Regions from separate parts of the Dermacoccus sp. 147Ba genome, predicted to be linked through region 3. Evidence: predicted binding sites of a transcription regulator. Region 3 holds the regulator's gene; each other region holds the start of a gene.

Region 1 (5,954 bases), 110 kb from region 3:
GCGCCGTGCCGCAGAGGTGCCGGCGTACTTGACGACGTGCGTCGGCTTGGGTGCGTAGCCACCGGCAGGGGCCTTCGAGGTGGGCTTGCGAGCAGGCTTCGTGGTGGGCTTCTTTGCTGGCTTCGCGGCGGAGGTGACACCGGCAACGGGGATCTTGACCTGAGACCCGACGTGGAGACGACGCGCGTCGAGCCCCGGATTCGCCTTGATGACGCTTGCCAGGCTCGCGTGATGACGCTGGGCCAGCGTGTAGAGCGAGTCGCCCGGGCGCACGGTGACGCTCTTCGTGTGACGAACGGCCTTCTTCGTGGGCTTCTTCGCCGGCTTTGCTGCGGGCTTCTTGACCGGCTTCGCGCTCGTGGCCTTCGACGGCTTCTTGACGGGCTGCTTCTTGACGGGCTTCGTCGCCTTCGGGGCCGAGGCGGGGACCGGCACCTTGAGGACGGTGCCCGGCACGAGACGACGGAACTCGATCTTCGGGTTCGCCTTGACGATGGCCGCGACGCTCGAGGAGTGGGTTCGCGCGATGGCGTAAACCGAGTCCCCGGGGCGGATCGTGACGTTCTTGACCTTGCGGGTCGGCTTCTTCTTCGCAGCAGGGCTGCTCTTCGCGGCTCCCTTGACGAACTGCGCGTGAGTTCGGCCCGGCTGAACGTGCGCAGGCGGCACCGCGTGCAGTGCGACGGGGACGTCGTAGGTAAGAGGCATGGCTCACACGCTAGGTGGTGACGTGGCTCGTCCTGCGAAGGCGCGCCCGAAGGGGTGAAGCTCGCCCCCGGTGCGCTGGCCGACATGCGGTAACGCGTTCCCGTCTGGCAATCTTGGGGTCGTGGATGACGCAACGCACACGGAACTCGAAGCACTTGTCGGTGACTGGCTCACCGTGCCCGACCTCGCCGAGGAGCTGGGCATGTCGCTGCGCCAGGTGCGTCAGATGATCGCCGATCGCGAGATCATCGCCGCGCGCGTGGGGGAGCGCAATGTCGTCGCGGTGCCGGCATCCTTCGTTCAGGACGGTGCGGTCGTCACGCCTCTCATGGGCACGGTGACGGTGCTCTCCGACGCGGGGTTCAGCGATGAGGAAGCGATTCGCTGGCTGTGCACGCCCGACGAGACGTTGCCGATCGACGGCGCCCCCATCGACATGCTGCGTGCGGGCCGCAAGGCCGAGGTGCGCAAGCGCGCCATGGAAGAGGCGTTCTGACGCTGCGCTGACGCGGGGCTGCTCAGCTGGAGCGAGCGGTGGTCGTCCCGATGAAGTCGTGCAGAGCGGTGAACGCTTCGGTCGGCATCGACTCGCGGAGCGACTCGAGCGCGGCGCGCGCTTCGTCGGCTCCCTGAGTGATGCGCTGCTCCACGGCGTCGACGGCGCCGGTGCTCATCGCGAGCGCGCGGAAACGCTCGATCTCGTCGGTGTCGAGGTCGTCGTGGCCGAAGCGAGTGTCGAAGAACGCGCGGTCGTCGGCGCAGAGGTCGTCGAGCAGGTGAGCGACGATGACGGTGCGCTTGCCTTCGCGCAGGTCGTCGCCGGCCGGCTTGCCCGTCTGTGCCGGGTCGCCGAAGACGCCGAGCAGGTCGTCGCGCAGCTGGTAGGCCTCGCCGAGGGCGAGACCGTAGCGCGAGAGGGCTTCGAGAGTGGCGTCGTCGCCGCCGGCGCAGGTGGCACCGATGAGCAGGGGGTGCTCCATCGTGTACTTCGCGCTCTTGTACCGGATGACGCGCAGAGCGCGGGTGATGCGCTCGTCGGTGGCGAGCCCTTCCCAGTTCTGCACGGCCTCGAGGACGTCGAGGAACTGCCCGCCCATGAGCTGGGTGCGCATGAGGTCGAAGACCCGACGTCCGCGAAGAACCTCGTCGGCGGGTAGACCGCTCGTCGCGTACATCTCGTCGGCCCAGGTGAGGCACAGGTCGCCCGCGAGGATGGCGCCGGCCTCGCCGAAGCGGTCGGCGTCGCCGGTGAGGCCGCGCTCGCGGTGGGCGTTCGCCATGGCCCGGTGGGCAGCCGGCATGCCGCGGCGGGTGTCGCTCGCGTCCATGACGTCGTCGTGCAGCAGCGCGGCGGCCTGGAAGAGCTCCATCGACGCGCTGGCGCGCACGAGGGCGTCGCTGTCGGCGCCGCCGGCGGCGCGGTAGCCCCAGTAGAGGAACGACGCACGCACGCGCTTGCCGCCGGAGAGCAGGGAAGCGATGGCGTCGACCATGAGATCGGTTTCGTCGCCGAGGGGGGCGAGAACCTCGCGCTGGTGGGCGACTTCGGCGTCGACGGTGCGCTGGATGCGTTCGAGCAACTGCGATGCGTCCGCGGAGTTGGGCACGTCTCGATCCTTCCGGCAAGCGACTTCCACCGAGCCTACGCGGTCGCTCCGATTCCGCGGAATCTGGGGGTTGTCGCCGGGGCGTTCTAGTGTCACCATATCGAACATGAGTTCGAAAAAAACGGGCTTGTGCTGTGCCGTTGTTCCGACGTTCGTTGCGTCGTCGCTCACCGTCACAGTCACAGCGAACCATCCAGCGGTGACGACGCGGTCGGCACCCGAGTGAAGTGAGGTGGCGAGATGCGCGGATACGCCGAGAGCGTCGAGGTGACCACAGTGGACACGGGAGAGGCGAGCGCGCCCGAGGTCTTCGTCTGGCGAGGACGCCGGTATCGAGTCGCGGGGGTGCTCGAGAGCTGGCGTGAGGCAACGCCGTGGTGGCGCCTACCGATGGGGGAGCAGGGCGTGTACGACGCCGAACGTCGGGTGTGGCGGGTCGAGGCGAGTGCGGGGGCGAGCCCGAGCCTCGGGGTGTTCGACCTGGCGCATGCGCGCTCCGGGTGGTCGCTCGAGCGGCTCAGTGACTGATGTGCAGGTTCGACGAAGTGTGCAGCGAGAGGGAGATGTCATGACGACGACGGCAACGGGTCCGGGTGCGCCCGCGGAAGCACTCACCGGCGATCTGTTCGATCTTCTGGGCCGTTCGCGCGCTGCCTTGATCGAGGCCTGCTCGGCCACGACGACGTCCGAGCGCTACGCGAGGGCCCAACTCGCTGCGTTGCGGGCGGCTGCCGCCCTTCTGGCTCAGGTGGCGCCGCGTTCGCTCGGCTCACGTCCGCGCAGTGCGTGGGAGGCGCTGGCTCGTCAGCGCCCGGAGTTCGGGGAGTGGGCGAGCTTCTTCACTGAGTGCGGCAAGCGCAACGGCGTCGCCCAGAGCGGCGGGGCCGGGGTGAGTGTGCGAGAGGCCGACGACCTCGTCCGGCAGGCCCAGCTCTTCCTCGACACCGTGCTCGTCCATGTCGGTCTGCCTGCCGCCGACGCTTCGGCGCTGCGGCTCACCCCCGTCGCGGTGGGGTGAGGTCGGTGCAGTTCACCCACCTGCACGTCGCGTCGTCCTTCTCGCTGCGCTACGGCACCACACCGCCGAAGCGTCTCGTCGAGCGCGCACACGAGTTGGGCTACGGGCGTCTGGCGCTCACCGACCGTGACGGTCTCTACGGCGTGGTGAAGTTCGTCGAGGCCTGCCGTGATCACGACATCGACCCCGTCGTCGGCGTCGACCTGGCGCTCGAGCCACCGACGCCGGCCAACTCGTCCCGCCCGCGGCGCACCCCGGCGAAGGGCGGGGCAGCCGTCGACGACCGGGGGCCTCGTGTCACCGTTCTCGCCCGCGGCGCCGCGAGCGGGCTCGACAAGGGCGTCGGATGGGGGCAGCTGTGCCGTCTCGTCACGGACGCTCACCTTGTCGGGGAGCGCAGTGCCGCGCGCACGTCGCGTGAACGGATCGCGCGGTTCGTCACTGTCGAGGAGGTGGGCAGGGGTAACAGCGCCCCGGCGCTCACCGTGCTGCTCGGCCCGGCCTCCGACGTCGGGCAGGCGCTGCTCGCCGAACGTCCTGCCGCGGCGGAGCAGCTGCTCAAGCAGTGGCGTGCTGCGCTGCCGCACGGGGCGCTCGCAGTCGAGGTGGCCTGTCACGACGGGGCGCCGGGCACGCCGGCCAGCAGGCGGCACGCGCTCGACCTGTGGGCGCTGGCGCGTGCGTGCGGTGTGCCCGCGGTGCTCACCGGCTGGGTGAGGCACGCGGACGCCGACGAGGCCGTCACCGCCGATCTGCTCGACGCGGCGCGGCGCATGGTGGCGCTCGACCTGCGGCACCTCGACCGCACGAGCACGCGAGGGCATCTGCTCCCCGAGAGCGAGATGCTCGAGATCGCACGTGAACTCGCGCAGGCTGCGGGCGACGAGAGTGCGGCCCTCGAACTCGTCGGCGCGACGTCACGGTTGGCCGAGCTCTGCGTGCAGCATCCGTTCCACGACATCGGCATCGGTGCAGTTCATCTTCCGGAACCGGAGGTGCTCGACCTGGACGGCGTCGACCCCCAGCGCGCTCTGGCCGAGCGCTGCCGCGCCGCGCTGCCCGCTCGCTACGGCCACCTCTCGGCAACCGAGTACGCCGCCGTCGAAGAGCGACTCGACGACGAACTCGAGGTCGTGCGCCACCTCGGCTACCCGACCTACTTCCTCACGGTGGCCATCGTGTGCGATCTCATCCGTGACGCCGATGTGCGCGTCGCTGCTCGCGGTTCGGGCGCGGGCAGCCTCATCAACTACCTGCTGGGCATCAGCGGGGTCGACCCGATCCGGCACCGCCTGCTCATGGAACGCTTCTGCACGCCGCTTCGGGCGTCACTGCCCGACATCGACATCGACGTGGAATCGGCGCGGCGCACCGAGATGTACGAACGCATCATGGAGCGCTTCGGCGGCGAGCGGGTCACGTGTGTGTCGATGGCGGAGACCTACCGGGTGCGTCACGCCATCCGTGACGCCGGCGCTGCGCTCGGTATGCCGCCGGCCGACGTCGACGTCATCGCGAAGGCCTTTCCGCACATCGCCGCGCGCAATGCGCGCCAGGCCATCGAGGAGCTGCCGGAGCTGCGGGCTCGCGGTCTCGCCTCGAGCGAGTTGGAGCGACTGTTCGACCTCGTCGAGCGACTCGACGGTCTGCCGCGGCACGTCGCGCTGCACCCGTGCGGCGTCGTGTTGTCGAACGCGCAACTCGGCCATCGCACGCCGATGGAGGCGAGCTGGCTCGGTTTCCCGATGAGCCAGTTCGACAAGGACGACGTCGAGACCCTCGGGCTGCTCAAGCTCGACGTGCTCGGTATCCGAATGCAGTCGGCGATGGCGCATGCCGTGGCCGAGATCGAGCGGGTCGAAGGCGTCGTCGTCGACCTCGACGACGAGACGTGCGTCCCGTTCGACGACGAGGCGACGTTCGATCTCATCCGCTCGACGCGCACGCTGGGGTGCTTCCAGATCGAGTCGCCCGGGCAGCGTGAACTCATCGGCAAGTTCGCTCCCGAGGCCTTCGAAGACCTCATCATCGACATCTCGCTGTTCCGCCCCGGCCCGGTCAAGAGCGACATGATCAACCCGTTCCTGCGGGTGCGTCAGGGTTGGGGCGAACCGGGGTACCTCCACGAGAGCCTGCGGCCGGCGCTGGAGGAGACGGTCGGCGTCGTGGTCTTCCACGAGCAGGTGCTGCGCATCGTTGCCGAGACGACGGGTGTGACGCTCGCCCAAGCCGACGAGGTGCGTCGGGCGATGGGCTCGCCCACAGGGCAGGAGAAGATCGGGGAGTGGTGGCGTGCTGCGGCCAAGGCCCGCGGGTACACGCGCGGCGAGCGGGAACGCATCTGGGCGGTGCTCGCGGCTTTCGCGTCCTTCGGTTTCTGCAAGGCTCACGCGGCAGCGTTCGCGCTGCCCACCTACCAGTCGGCGTGGTTGAAGACCCATCACCTCGCGGCGTTCGTCGCGGGTGTGCTCACGCACGACCCGGGCATGTACCCCAAGCGGCTCATCCTCGCCGACGCTCGCACGTTCGGTGTGCCCGTGCTCGGTGTTGACATCAACGCCTCGCGGGGCGAGTACCGGGTGGAGCGGGTGAGCGGCAGCGCCGAGGAGGGCAGTGACAAC
Region 2 (5,954 bases), on a different contig from region 3:
GCCCGCGCACGCGACGAGGGCGATTCCGAAGTACCCCGGGATCGCCTGGTTGCCCGTCACGTCGACCGCGTTCGTCGAGAGGACCCCGTCGTTGAGGGTGCCGTTGATCCACGCGCGTCCGGAGGCGATGAGCGCGAGGACGCCCGCGATGAGCGACAGGAGGATGACGCTGCGCTTCGAGGAGATGTCCCTCATCGGATGGGCTCCATCCCGGTGGCGGTCGCAACTGCTCGCAGGGCGGCCGCCGCCTTGTTGATCGTCTCTTGGTATTCGCTCTCGGGCACCGAGTCGGCCACGACGCCGGCTCCCGCCTGAACGTGGGCCACGCCGTCCTTGAGCACCGCCGTGCGGATGGCGATGGCCGCGTCCGCGTCACCGGCGAAGTCGAAGTAGCCGATCACTCCCCCGTACACGCCGCGGCGTGAGCCTTCGCGCGACTCGATGATCTGCATGGCGCGCGGCTTCGGGGCACCCGAGAGCGTCCCGGCCGGGAAGGTGGCCTCGAGCACGTCGTACGCGCTGGCGTCCTCGCGCTTCGTGCCGACGACGGTGGACTCGAGGTGGATGACGTGGCTGTAGTTGCGGATGTTCATGAACTCGACCGTCTCCACGGTTCCGGCGCCGCAGACGCGTTGCAGGTCGTTGCGCGAGAGGTCGACGAGCATGAGGTGCTCGCTGCGTTCCTTCGGGTCGTTCAGCAGGTCGTCGCCCAGCTCCCGGTCGTGTTCCGGCGTCTTGCCGCGCGGGCGCGAGCCGGCGATGGGGTGGGTGATGACCCGCTCGCCAGTCACCTTGACGAGAGCCTCGGGCGACGAGCCGACGACGTCGTAGACGCCGCCGTCGGGCAGGGGCAGGCGCAGCAGGTACATGTATGGGCTGGGGTTGCTCGCACGCAGGGCGCGGTAGACGTCGAGCGCGTCGGCGTCGGTGTCGACGCTGAAGCGCTGGGAGACGACGATCTGGAACGCCTCGCCGGCGCGGATGTCCTCCTTGCAGGCCTCGACCATGTCGTGGAACTGCTCGCGCGTGTGCGTGCTGCGCACGTCCTTCTCGGGCGTGTGCGGCACGGCGACCGTGGAGGGTGCCGAGCCGCCGAGGCGCTGCTGCATGGCGTCGAGGCGCGCAACGGCGTCCGCGTAGGCGCCCTCGACGCCGGTGTCGAGGCCGTCGAAGTTGACCGCGTTGGCGATGAGCAGGAGCGAGCCGTCCTGGTGGTCCATGACGGCCAGGTCGGTGGCGAGCAGCATCGTCACCTCGGGGATGCCCAGCGCGTCCTCGGCATCGTCGCCGATTTTCTCCCAGCGGCGCACGGCGTCGTAGCCGATGGCGCCCACGAGGCCACTCGTCAGGGGCGGCAGGCCGGGGATGCGTTCGGTGTGGAGTAGTTCGAGGCTCTCGCGCAGGGCGTCGACGGCGAGGCCGCTCGTCGGAAGGCCGGTAGGCACATCGCCGAGCCAGACGACCTCGCCGTCACGCTCGGTGAGCGTGGCGCGGCTCGCGGCGCCGATGAACGAGTAGCGTGACCACACGCCGCCGTGCTCGGCGGATTCGAGGAGGAACGTGCCGGGCTCGTCGCGCGCGAGCTTGCGGTAGACGCCGATCGGGGTTTCGGCGTCGGCGAGCAGGCGTCGGACGACGGGAATGACGCGGCGTTCCGTTGCGAGGTGAGTGAAGACGTCGGCGCTCGGCCACGTGGCGCCCCAGGTGAGGTCGGCGGCCAGGCTGGGCGTCGTCGTCATGCGGGATCCTCCGTGGGGTGCTGCTCGTGGGTCGGCTTGAGGTCGTGCTGGTCGATCTCCGACATCGCGCCCGCGGCGGGGCCAGTGGCGTGTGTCGGAGCTCCGACGGTGGCGTCCAGATCGGTGAAGAAGCAGGTGCGCGCGCCGGTGTGGCAGGCGGCACCGATCTGCTCCACGCGGACGAGGAGTGCGTCACCGTCGCAGTCGAGCGCGACGGACTTCACGTACTGCGCATGCCCCGACGTGTCGCCCTTGCGCCAGTACTCACCACGGCTGCGCGACCAGAAGGTGACGCGCCCGTCGTTCAGCGTGCGCCGCAGCGCCTCGTCGTCCATCCAGCCCAGCATGAGCACCTCGCCACTCGCCTCATCCTGGACGATGGCGGCCACGAGACCCGAGTCGTCGCGCTTGAGCCGCTTGGCGATCTCGGTGGGCAGGGGCGTCGAAGTCATGGGTGCCATTGTGCCAACCGCACGTGCCGGAGCGAGAACCCGTCTGTGCTTGGCGGCACCGGGCGGGCGTGAGGGCGCCGCGCCGACGCGGGCAGATGATGCGATTCAGTTCACGTGACGCAGTCTGAGCAGGCGCAAAACGCGTCAGGTGAACCGAACTGCGTCAGCTGCGCCACAGCGACGCTCAGGCGACGCGGCCCGCGCGCGGTTCCAGCGGCACCGTGGCTCCGCCGGGGCGGGTCAGCCAGCGGCGGCCGGTGGGCGACTCCCACTCGCATGTGGCTTCGGCATCCATGCTCACCGCGTATCCGCCGAACGTCTTGGCGCGGTGGTGATGACGGCACAGACTCTGGAGGTTCGACCCGCTCGTTGCGCCGCCCTCGGCGAACGGGATGACGTGGTCGAGGTCTGCAGATGTCCCGGGCCGCGTGCAGTACGGGAAGCGGCACACCTCGTCGCGATCGGTGACGAGGGCCGCCATTGTGGCGTGCGGTCGGTACGTCTGCGACAGCGTGCCGGTTGTCACGACGCGACCGTTAGCCAGATCGCGGGTGAGGCGAACCGCGAACGTCGTTCCGATCGATGCGGCTAGCCGAGCGAGCGCCTCATCTGTCACGACACCCATTCCTGGCACGTCGACGTCAGCGAAGGCAGAGCTCTCCCCTGGTGAGGAACGCAGCGCTCTGACGAAACGCATGGTGGAATACTGCTCGCGCCGGAGGGACTGAGTGGGCGGCGAGTCAGCGGCCAACGGCACTTGCAGCGTGAAAGCAGCATGCACCGAACGGTTCTCGACCATCAGGTCGACCAGCGCATCGACACGACAGCGACCCCGCGACGGCGGCAGCCCTCCTCCGCCCCAGCCGGCGTGCAGGTGTTCGGCGCGGTCCTCGATGACGGCGTGCAGCGCCAGCGCGTCGCCCGTGTCGAGGACGACACGCATCTCGGTGAGTGAGTCGATGTCGAGGTGCGGTTCGAACCACACACCCTTCTCGCGGTCGGCCAGCACTTCGTCAGCCTCCCGAGCGAGCCCCAGGGCACGCAGGAGCTTCCGCACGTCCCGCCGCGCGGCACTGCCGCCCATGCGGCGCGCACCGGACTTCTCCCACCAGGTCAGTGACGCGGGCCAGGGCTTCCGGTTCGACGATGTGGTCGAGTTCGTCCGAGATGACCGTGGCCGTCGCGAAGCGCGCTCGACCGGTCACCGACCTCAGATCCATGCTCTATTATCGCACACTTGTTCGAATCATGTCAGGTCCGTGCGCACCCAATGCCCTGACCCACGTGCCGCTGACTACAGGATCATCGCCCGCAAGCGCCCATCCTTTAGCCGCAGAGCCTCGCTGTTCCGCGGACGAGTGAACGGTTTCCCGGAGTGGCCAAGCGCGTGTCTGACGCACTGGCGATGGCGCGCCCCGAACCAGCGCCCGATGCGCCACGATGGGTTCTGCCCGAACCCAGCAGAGTCACCCGAAGAGGAGCCGCCCGCATGCCCCGTGACGACGACCCGCGTCAGCACATTGCGCAGCAGCTCTCCTACTTCGAGCCTCGTGAAGCCACCGGTAACCCCCTGCGCGAGGCCGCGGTTTGCGTCGTCATCGCCCACAGGGCGGACGAGCCGGTTGTTCTCATGGAGAAGCGAGCACCCAGCCTCCGCGCCCACGCCGGTCAGTTCGCGCTACCGGGCGGCCGGATCGACGCGGGCGAAACGCCCCAGGAAGCTGCCCTCCGCGAACTGCACGAGGAACTCGGCATCGCGGCTTCGGCCGACGCAGTCTTGGGCAGGCTCGACGACTTCGCGACCCGCTCGGGCTATCTCATCCGCCCGTTCGTCGTCTGGGCCGGCGATGTGCTCGACGAGGTGGTGCTCAATCCGGCCGAGGTTGCGGTGCTCCACGAGATCACGCTCCCCCAACTGGACGCGGAACCGCGGTTCGTCGAGCAGCGTGGGCTGGGCGAGCCGGTGTTCCAGTGGCCCTTCGAGGACTACTGGATCCACGCGCCGACGGCGGCGATCCTCCATCAGTTCCGGGAAGTCGTTCTCCACGGCCGCAGCACGCGCGTGGCCCACTTCGAGCAGCCCAAGTTCGCCTGGAAGTAGCGCGCTACTCCGCGTGGGAGGCCACCCAGCCTTCGTGCAGCCGCCGGTAGGGTCCGTCAGCGCCGACGAGTTCAACGTGCGAGCCGCGCTGGACGAGTCGTCCGGCGTCCATGACCCAGATCTCGTCGGCCTTCTCGGCCGTCGCGAGGCGGTGCGCGATGATGACGCTCGTCCGGCCGCGCATCAGCTCGTCGAGTGCCTGGCCGACGGCAACATCGGTCGACGGGTCGACACTTGAGGTGGCCTCGTCGAGGATGAGCACGTCCGGGTCCGTCACATACGTGCGCGCGAGCGCGACGATCTGCCGCTCCCCCGCGCTGAGCCGCGATCCGCGAGCGCCCACCTCGGTGCGCACGCCCTCGGGCTGACGGACGAGCCAGTCCTCGCACCCGATCCCGACGAAGGCGCGCTCGACGCCCGCGTCGTCGAGGTCCGGGCGCGCGAAGCGCACGTTGTCGGCGATCGTGCCGGTGAAGAGGAAACCCTCCTGCGGCAGGTACGCCACGGCCTCGCGCAGCGACGCATCATCGACGTCGCGCAAGTCGAGTCCACCGACGCGCACGACACCCGACGTGGGGTCGACCAGGCGGGTCAGCAGTTTTGCGAGCGTGCTCTTGCCCGAACCGGTCTCACCGACGACGGCGACACTCGTACCCGGCGCGATCGTCGCGTCGACGTCGCGCAGCACGAGGTCGGCGTCGGGCGAGTAGGCGAAGTCGACGTGGTCGAGCTGCACCGACTTGGCGCCCGCGTTCAACGTCTGCGGTTGCGCCGGCGGCACGACCTCGAGGGGCGTGTCGAGCAACTCGATGACGCGTCGCCAGCCGGCGAGAGCGTTCTGCAGGTCGTTGAGGACCTCGGTGGCCGTCTGAACGGGCTGCGTGAAGAGGTTGGTGAGGAACACGAAGGCGGTGATCTCACCGATCGTCATGTGTCCGTTGGCGCCCATCCACGCACCCGCGATGATGACGAGGATGAGCGCGGCGCCGGAGACGCCCTGGCCCGACACGAACGCACCCACGGCACGGATCTGCGCCCCGATGGCGGCCTTGCGCTGCGCCTCGATCGCATCGTCCATGCGCTCCTGGGTGCGCGGCTGAATACCGAACAGGCGGACGGTCGCTGCCCCGGCCACGGACTCCGAGATCGTGCTCAGCATGTCGGCCACCCGCTCGCGGACGACGGCGTACGCGCGCCCGACGAGCCGCTGGAAGTAGCGCAGGAGGAAGAACAGCGGCAGGAAGCAGATCCACACGAAGATGGCGAGCGGCCACGAGTACCAGAGCATGAGGATCGTCGCGACGAGCAGTTGCCCGATGGAGACGATGAGCATCATGCCGCCGCGCTGGACGAACATCGAGATCTGGTCGACGTCGCTCGTCACGCGCGAAACCATCGAACCGCGGCGGGACGCGTTGAGCGTCAGCGTCGACAGGGCGTGCACGTGGGCGAACGCCTTGCGGCGCAACGTCGCCAACCCCCGCTCGGACGCGCGGAAGAGCCTGACGTTCATGACGTAGGAGCAGACACCCGCCACGACGACGCCGAGGGCCGCGAGGGCACACGTCCACCGCACGACGCCGAGATCGACCCCGCCCGGCGCGAGGATGCTGTGGTCGATGGCGCGCTGGAGCGTCAACGGCACGATGACCTGGCTCGACG
Region 3 (5,954 bases):
CTCACCCGTGTCACGGGCACGCAGGCCGAAGGTTGTGCCGTCCACGACGGCCTTCATGAACTCGTCGCTGACACGAACGGAGTTGTTCGCGTTCTGGTACTGCACGGAGACGATGTCGCGGCCACCGAGGTCCATGTCGAAACCGGCGTCACGCAGCGCACGGATCTTGTCCTCCTCGCGCGCCTTCGTCTCGATGAACTCCTCGATGTCCGGGTGGTCGACGTCGAGGACGACCATCTTGGCCGCACGACGCGTGGCGCCGCCGGACTTGATGGTGCCTGCCGAGGCGTCGGCGCCGCGCATGAACGAGACCGGGCCGGAGGCGGTGCCACCGGAGGACAGCAGCTCCTTCGAGGAACGGATACGCGAGAGGTTGAGGCCGGCACCGGAGCCGCCCTTGAAGATGAAGCCCTCTTCCTTGTACCAGTTGAGGATCGAGTCCATCGAGTCGTCGACGGACAGGATGAAGCACGCGCTGACCTGCTGCGGGCTCGCCGTACCCACGTTGAACCACACCGGCGAGTTGAACGAGAAGACCTGGTGCAGCAAGGCGTACGTGAGCTCGTGCTCGAAGATCTCGGCGTCGGCGTCGGACGCGAAGTAGCCGTTGTCCTTGCCGGCCTTCGTGTACGTGAGCACGACGCGGTCGATGAGCTGCTTGAGCGACTTCTCGCGAGCGTCCGACCCCAGCGCGCCACGGAAGTACTTCGTCGTGACGATGGTGGAGGCGTTGAGCGACCAGAAGTCGGGGAACTCGACACCACGCTGCTCGAAGATCGTCTCGCCGGTCTTCCAGTTCTGCTGGACGACGTCACGCAGCTCCCAGGTCACCGCGTCGTAGGGGTGGACGCCCGGGGTGGTGAAGATCCGCTCGATCGTGACGCCGTTGTTCCGGCGACCCGACTTGGCTCGAGCCTTCGTGGTCTCGGTCATGACCGCATGCCTCCTGGCACTTCTCGTGGGTTTGGTGTGGTGTGTCGTGAAGTAGGGGGTGAGTCTGTGGAGCTCAGCCGGCGTCGCGCAGAGCGTGCCTGCGCAGGTCGGCGACGGCGTCCTCGAAGTCAGTCAGTGACTCGAAGGCCTGGTAGACGGACGCGAACCGCAGGTACGCGACGTGGTCAAGTTCGCGCAGCGGGCCGAGGATCTCGATGCCGACATCGTGGGCGTCGATCTCCGCAGCCCCCTTGGAGCGGATCGACTCCTCCACCTGCTGAGCGAGGACGGCGAGCTGATCGTCGGAAACCGGGCGGCCCTGGCAGGCCTTGCGCACGCCCGACATGACCTTGTCGCGAGAGAAGGGTTCGCTCACACCGGAGCGCTTGACGACCGTGAGGCTCGCGGTCTCGACGGTGGAGAAACGCTTGCCGCAGTCGGGGCACTGGCGGCGACGCTTGATGCAGGTGCCGTCCTCGGTCGAACGGGAGTCGACCACACGGGAGTCGGCGTTGCGGCAGAAGGGACAGTGCACGTGCCACGCCTCTCGATCGCAGGATTCCACCGCCTCGTGACGGTATGAACCCCAACACCGGCATCGCGGGAACTCTTCCGCAAACAACCACATGTTGGGGGCATTAGGGCGCCTGTGCCCTACATCTAGGAATCCTAGGTTGCGTTGGCGACCGCTCGCAACCGTGTCGGCAAACCCGGCGCACCAACCCCAGCAATGACGCGGAAAAGATGTGCGGCTCGCCCCAGCGACACGCCGAGGGGGCCGCTCAGCCTGCCGGAACGAGAATTCGCTGGCCGGCCTGAACGTGCATCGAGCTCATGTTGTTGGCCTCCTGGATGGCCACCACACCACGGTCGTTACGCAAGGACGGCAGCTCACGAGCGGCGATCTGAGAAAGGGTCTCCCCGTCCTTCACCGTGACCGACGTCGCGCCACCGGCAGGGTTAGCTTCGGCCACGGCCTTGGCCGCAAGGAGGCCACCGCCGACGAGAACCAGAAGCGCCAGAAGGGCAGCGAAGCGACGGCGAGCGAGAACGGCACGACGCGTCAACGGGGCGCGCCGCGCGCTACGACCACCCTCGAGGGAATCGACGACCGCAGGCCCCGACGGAACGAGGTGCAGGTGACGACGGGGGCTCGGCGCGACCGCCGGGACGTCCAGACTGGGCACAGCACTCATGTTCATTCCTCCTGACTCGGCGCGGATGCATCGAACATCCGTGCGATAGAACAACTGTACGACACAAACGTTCGAAAGCAAGGCTGTCGGCGGCGTGTTTCTCGTACATGTTTGCGAAAACTGTGTACGGTGGTGCCTACGTTGATCCCGAACGCTCACACCGAATCAGCGGCCACCGACAACCCCGGAATTCCGGGGAGAATCAGGGCTCCGCACCGAGGTCCGCGTCCGCGAGATCACTGTTTTCGTCGATGTGAGGAGACGCCATGGGTGAGGTCCACTCCATGAACAACCGCGCGAAGGGCAAACTGACCCCGCGCCAGCAGAAAGTGCTCACCGTCATCCGGCGCTCGGTCGACGAGCGCGGTTACCCGCCGAGCCTGCGCGAGATCGGTGAGGCCGTCGGGCTGACGAGCCCGAGCTCCGTCGCACACCAGCTCGCCACGCTCGAGCGCAAGGGTTACCTGCGTCGCGACCCCAACCGCCCTCGCGCCATGGAGGTCGTCTCCCCCGACGACGGCGCCGACACCCGCGGTTACCGCGGAGGCACCTCGGTGCGTGCAGCGTCCGAGAGCACGTACGACGAGACCGACTCGGGCAACGAGCGTCCGCAGGCCTCCTTCGTCCCCGTCGTCGGACGCATCGCCGCCGGCGGGCCGATCCTGGCCGAGCAGGCCGTCGAGGACGTGTTCCCCCTCCCCCGTCAGATCGTCGGTGACGGCGAACTGTTCCTGCTCAAGGTTGTCGGCGACTCGATGATCGAAGCCGCCATCTGCGACGGCGACTGGGTCGTCGTGCGCCAGCAGCCGGAGGCGTCCAACGGTGAGATCGTGGCTGCGCTGCTCGACGGCGAGGCCACCGTGAAGACGTTCAAGCGCACGAACGGCAAGACGTGGCTCCTGCCCGCGAACGAGAACTACGAGCCGATCGACGGCGACGAAGCCAGCATCATGGGCAAGGTCACGGCGGTGCTGCGCAGCGTCTGACTCTCGCCCACCCTCACGTCGTCGCGTTCGCCTCGGTCTGCACCTGCAGGCCGAGGCGTTCGCATGTCGCGGTGAGGGTGGCACCAAGCGGTTCGTGCAGCACGAGATCGGCGCGCTCCGAACCGCGCATGCTTCCCAGACCGACCAGGGCCACGGGCTTGCCCGCCTTGAGCGCGGCCGAGACGAACCGGAAGCCCGACATCACCTTGAGCGAACTTCCGAGAACGAGAACCGCCCGTGACAGTTCGAGCTGCGCGTAGCAGTGCTCAACCGTCGCGGTGGGCACGCTCTCGCCGAACATCACGACGTCGGGCTTGACGACGAGCGAATCACAGTGCGGACAGGCCACGAGGACGAACGCATCCTCTGCACTCCGGGCAACCTCGGCGTCTCCGTCGGCCAACAGGGCCACGTCGCGCGGGAGGTTCGGGTTGGCGTCGCGGATGCGCCCCTGGAACTCGGCTCGATTCGAGCGGCTGCCGCACTCGACGCACTGCACCGAGGAGAGCGAACCGTGCAGTTCGAGGGCGTCCGCCCCGGAGGCCGCATGAAGACCATCGACGTTCTGCGTCACGAGGTGTTGCACGAGACCTGCGCGCTGCAAGGCTGCAACAGCGTGGTGGCCGCCGTTGGGCCGAGCCGCGGCGAAACGTTCCCACCCGACGGCGCTGCGAACCCAGTAGCGTCGGCGCGCGTCGTCCCCGCTGAGGAACTGCTGGAACGTCATGGGAACCGTTCGGCGGGTGCCGTCAGGCTTGCGGTAGTCGGGAATGCCCGACTCGGTCGAGAGACCCGCCCCGGTGAGCACGAACAGGTCGCCCTGCGCGACGAACTCCGCCAACTCTGCAGTCACAGGTGGCCCCTCTCATTCGACAATCGATAGAAACTACAACATCCGATAACGCCGGGTTATTCTCTACGGATGATCGACGCCGCCGGCCTTCGGGTCATGAAAGCCATTGCCCAGGAGGGTAGCTTCACCGCTGCCGCTGCTTCCCTGGGCTACTCCCAGCCTGCCGTGTCCCAGATGGTGCGCCGCTTGGAGGACAAGACGGGCACGGCTCTCGTCGAGCGCCTCGGACGTTCGGTGCGTCTGACCGAGGCGGGCCACGTGCTCGCCCGCACAGCCACTCCGGTGCTCGCCGCTCTCGAGGCGGCGGAGGGCGAAGTGGCCTCGATCGCCGGCCTGAGGGCGGGACGAGTGCGCCTCATGGCCTTCCCCTCGGCCTCGTCGACCGTCGTCCCACGAGCGCTGTCGCTCGTCAAGCAGCGCTACCCCGACGTTCAGGTCACCTTCGCGGAAGCGGAGCCGCCGGAGTCACTCGCGGCGCTTCGGGCGGGAGATTGCGATGTTGCAGTCGCGTTCTCCTACGACGGCGACGAGATCGCGGCACACGCGGAGGATCTCGAGGGGCTCACCACGCTCGACCTGCTCGAGGACGAGGTGCGCCTCGCCGTACCGGCCGATCACCCGTTTGCCGGAAGGGGCTCCGTGTCGATGGAGGAGCTCGAGTCCGCGTCGTGGATCGCCGGATGCCCGCGCTGCCGGGGCCACCTGCTCTCGCTCGCCACCTCGGCGGGTTACACCCCTGACGTCGCGTTCGAGACCGAGGACTACGTCACCGTGCTCGGACTCGTGGCCGAGGGGTTGGGCGTGGCCCTCATCCCGGAGCTCATCCTGCGTTCGACCCAGCACCCCCGCGTGGCCACCATCGCCATCGAGCCGGCGAGCCGTCGTTCGGTTCAGGCTGTCACCACGCCCGACCTCCAGCGTGTGCCGGCGGTCAAGGCCACCCTCGACGCGCTGCGGGAAGCAACCGACGCTCTGCCGAACCTGTAGCCGGTTCCCTCCGGCTCGCGAGTGGAATCTCCTGCGACTCTCACCGGTGTCATCTCTGCGGTTCGACCGTGAGCGATCTACCGACGGGTACGACATCGAGGTCTCCTGAAAGGTCCGTTCGGTAGACGGCTGTTCCGCTCTGGGCGAGTAACGACAGGAGCGATTCCTTCGGGTGTCCGTAATCGTTGCCCTCCCCCACCCCGATGAGGCCGACCCGCGCCGAAGCCGCCCGATAGAGCCCGGCACTCTGGTTCGCGCTGCCGTGGTGAGCGACCTTGACGAGGTCGTAGGGACGCGACGCTGCTCGGCGCGTCACCTCCCCGATGCACGCGGCCTGCGCCTCCCGTTCGACGTCGCCGAGCATGAGCGCATGCACGCTCGGCGTCGCCACATCGAGCACGAGGGAAGCATTGTTGACCGGCGAACCCGCCGCCAACGCTCGGCGCGGCCAGAGGACGTCGAGCACGGCGTCACCGACACGGACCTGCTGACCCGGTGCGAGGCGTTGCGCAACCTTCCCGTAACGGCGCAACACCTGCCTCGTCTGGGCATCGGCATCCCTCTCCCCTCGGCCACCACGAGGGCTCGAGCTGTGGCTCGTCAGCCACGTCACGAAGACCTCGACCGACGGCTGCCGCTCGAGTACGGCCCCCAGACCATCGACGTGGTCGGCATGCAGGTGCGTGAGCACGACGGCGTCCACACGCGTCACGCCGTGACGATCGAGGCACCCGGTGACGTCCCCTTCCTCGGGTCCGGTGTCGACGAGGATCGCCGCCTGCTCACCGGTGCGTACCAAGGCGGCATCTCCCTGCCCGACGTCGCACTGGGCATACAGCCACCCCGGATCTGCGCGTCCCTCTCCGGGGATCGGAAGCCACAGGGCCGCGGGGACGAGCGCCACCAACGTGACGGATGCCCACCCTCGAAGGCCGAGCCACGGGACGATTCGCCACCCGAACAGGAGCGCCGCGAGGAGGACGCCGGCCAGCACGATGC

Evidence for each region. Region 3 encodes LexA, which represses DNA repair genes until DNA is damaged. Its sites were predicted from a motif close to TCGAACANNTGTTCGA; they were not measured.
Region 1: a site for LexA is predicted at 2,416-2,431, ahead of EVU97_RS02240 (DUF6504 family protein). Genes of this name have one in related genera too.
Region 2: a site for LexA is predicted at 3,421-3,436, ahead of EVU97_RS02705 (HNH endonuclease signature motif containing protein). Genes of this name have one in related genera too.

The regions. Positions count from the first base shown of each region.
Region 1 is NZ_SEHL01000001.1:489,116-495,069, forward strand. Features, by position in the region: gene EVU97_RS02225 (LysM peptidoglycan-binding domain-containing protein) at 1-708, opposite strand, end outside; gene EVU97_RS02230 (Rv2175c family DNA-binding protein) at 830-1,204, shown strand; gene EVU97_RS02235 (polyprenyl synthetase family protein) at 1,227-2,315, opposite strand; gene EVU97_RS02240 (DUF6504 family protein) at 2,556-2,843, shown strand; gene EVU97_RS02245 (SAV_6107 family HEPN domain-containing protein) at 2,884-3,333, shown strand; gene EVU97_RS02250 (DNA polymerase III subunit alpha) at 3,339-5,954, shown strand, end outside.
Region 2 is NZ_SEHL01000002.1:74,913-80,866, reverse strand. Features, by position in the region: gene EVU97_RS02720 (Trp biosynthesis-associated membrane protein) at 1-195, opposite strand, end outside; gene EVU97_RS02715 (anthranilate synthase component I) at 192-1,739, opposite strand; gene hisI (phosphoribosyl-AMP cyclohydrolase) at 1,736-2,200, opposite strand; gene EVU97_RS02705 (HNH endonuclease signature motif containing protein) at 2,376-3,275, opposite strand; gene EVU97_RS02700 (CoA pyrophosphatase) at 3,681-4,292, shown strand; gene EVU97_RS02695 (ABC transporter ATP-binding protein) at 4,297-5,954, opposite strand, start outside.
Region 3 is NZ_SEHL01000001.1:375,681-381,634, reverse strand. Features, by position in the region: gene EVU97_RS01745 (vitamin B12-dependent ribonucleotide reductase) at 1-933, opposite strand, end outside; gene nrdR (transcriptional regulator NrdR) at 1,007-1,468, opposite strand; gene EVU97_RS01735 (LysM peptidoglycan-binding domain-containing protein) at 1,716-2,129, opposite strand; gene lexA (transcriptional repressor LexA) at 2,396-3,115, shown strand; gene EVU97_RS01725 (Sir2 family NAD-dependent protein deacetylase) at 3,129-3,968, opposite strand; gene EVU97_RS01720 (LysR family transcriptional regulator) at 4,038-4,955, shown strand; gene EVU97_RS01715 (ComEC/Rec2 family competence protein) at 5,005-5,954, opposite strand, start outside.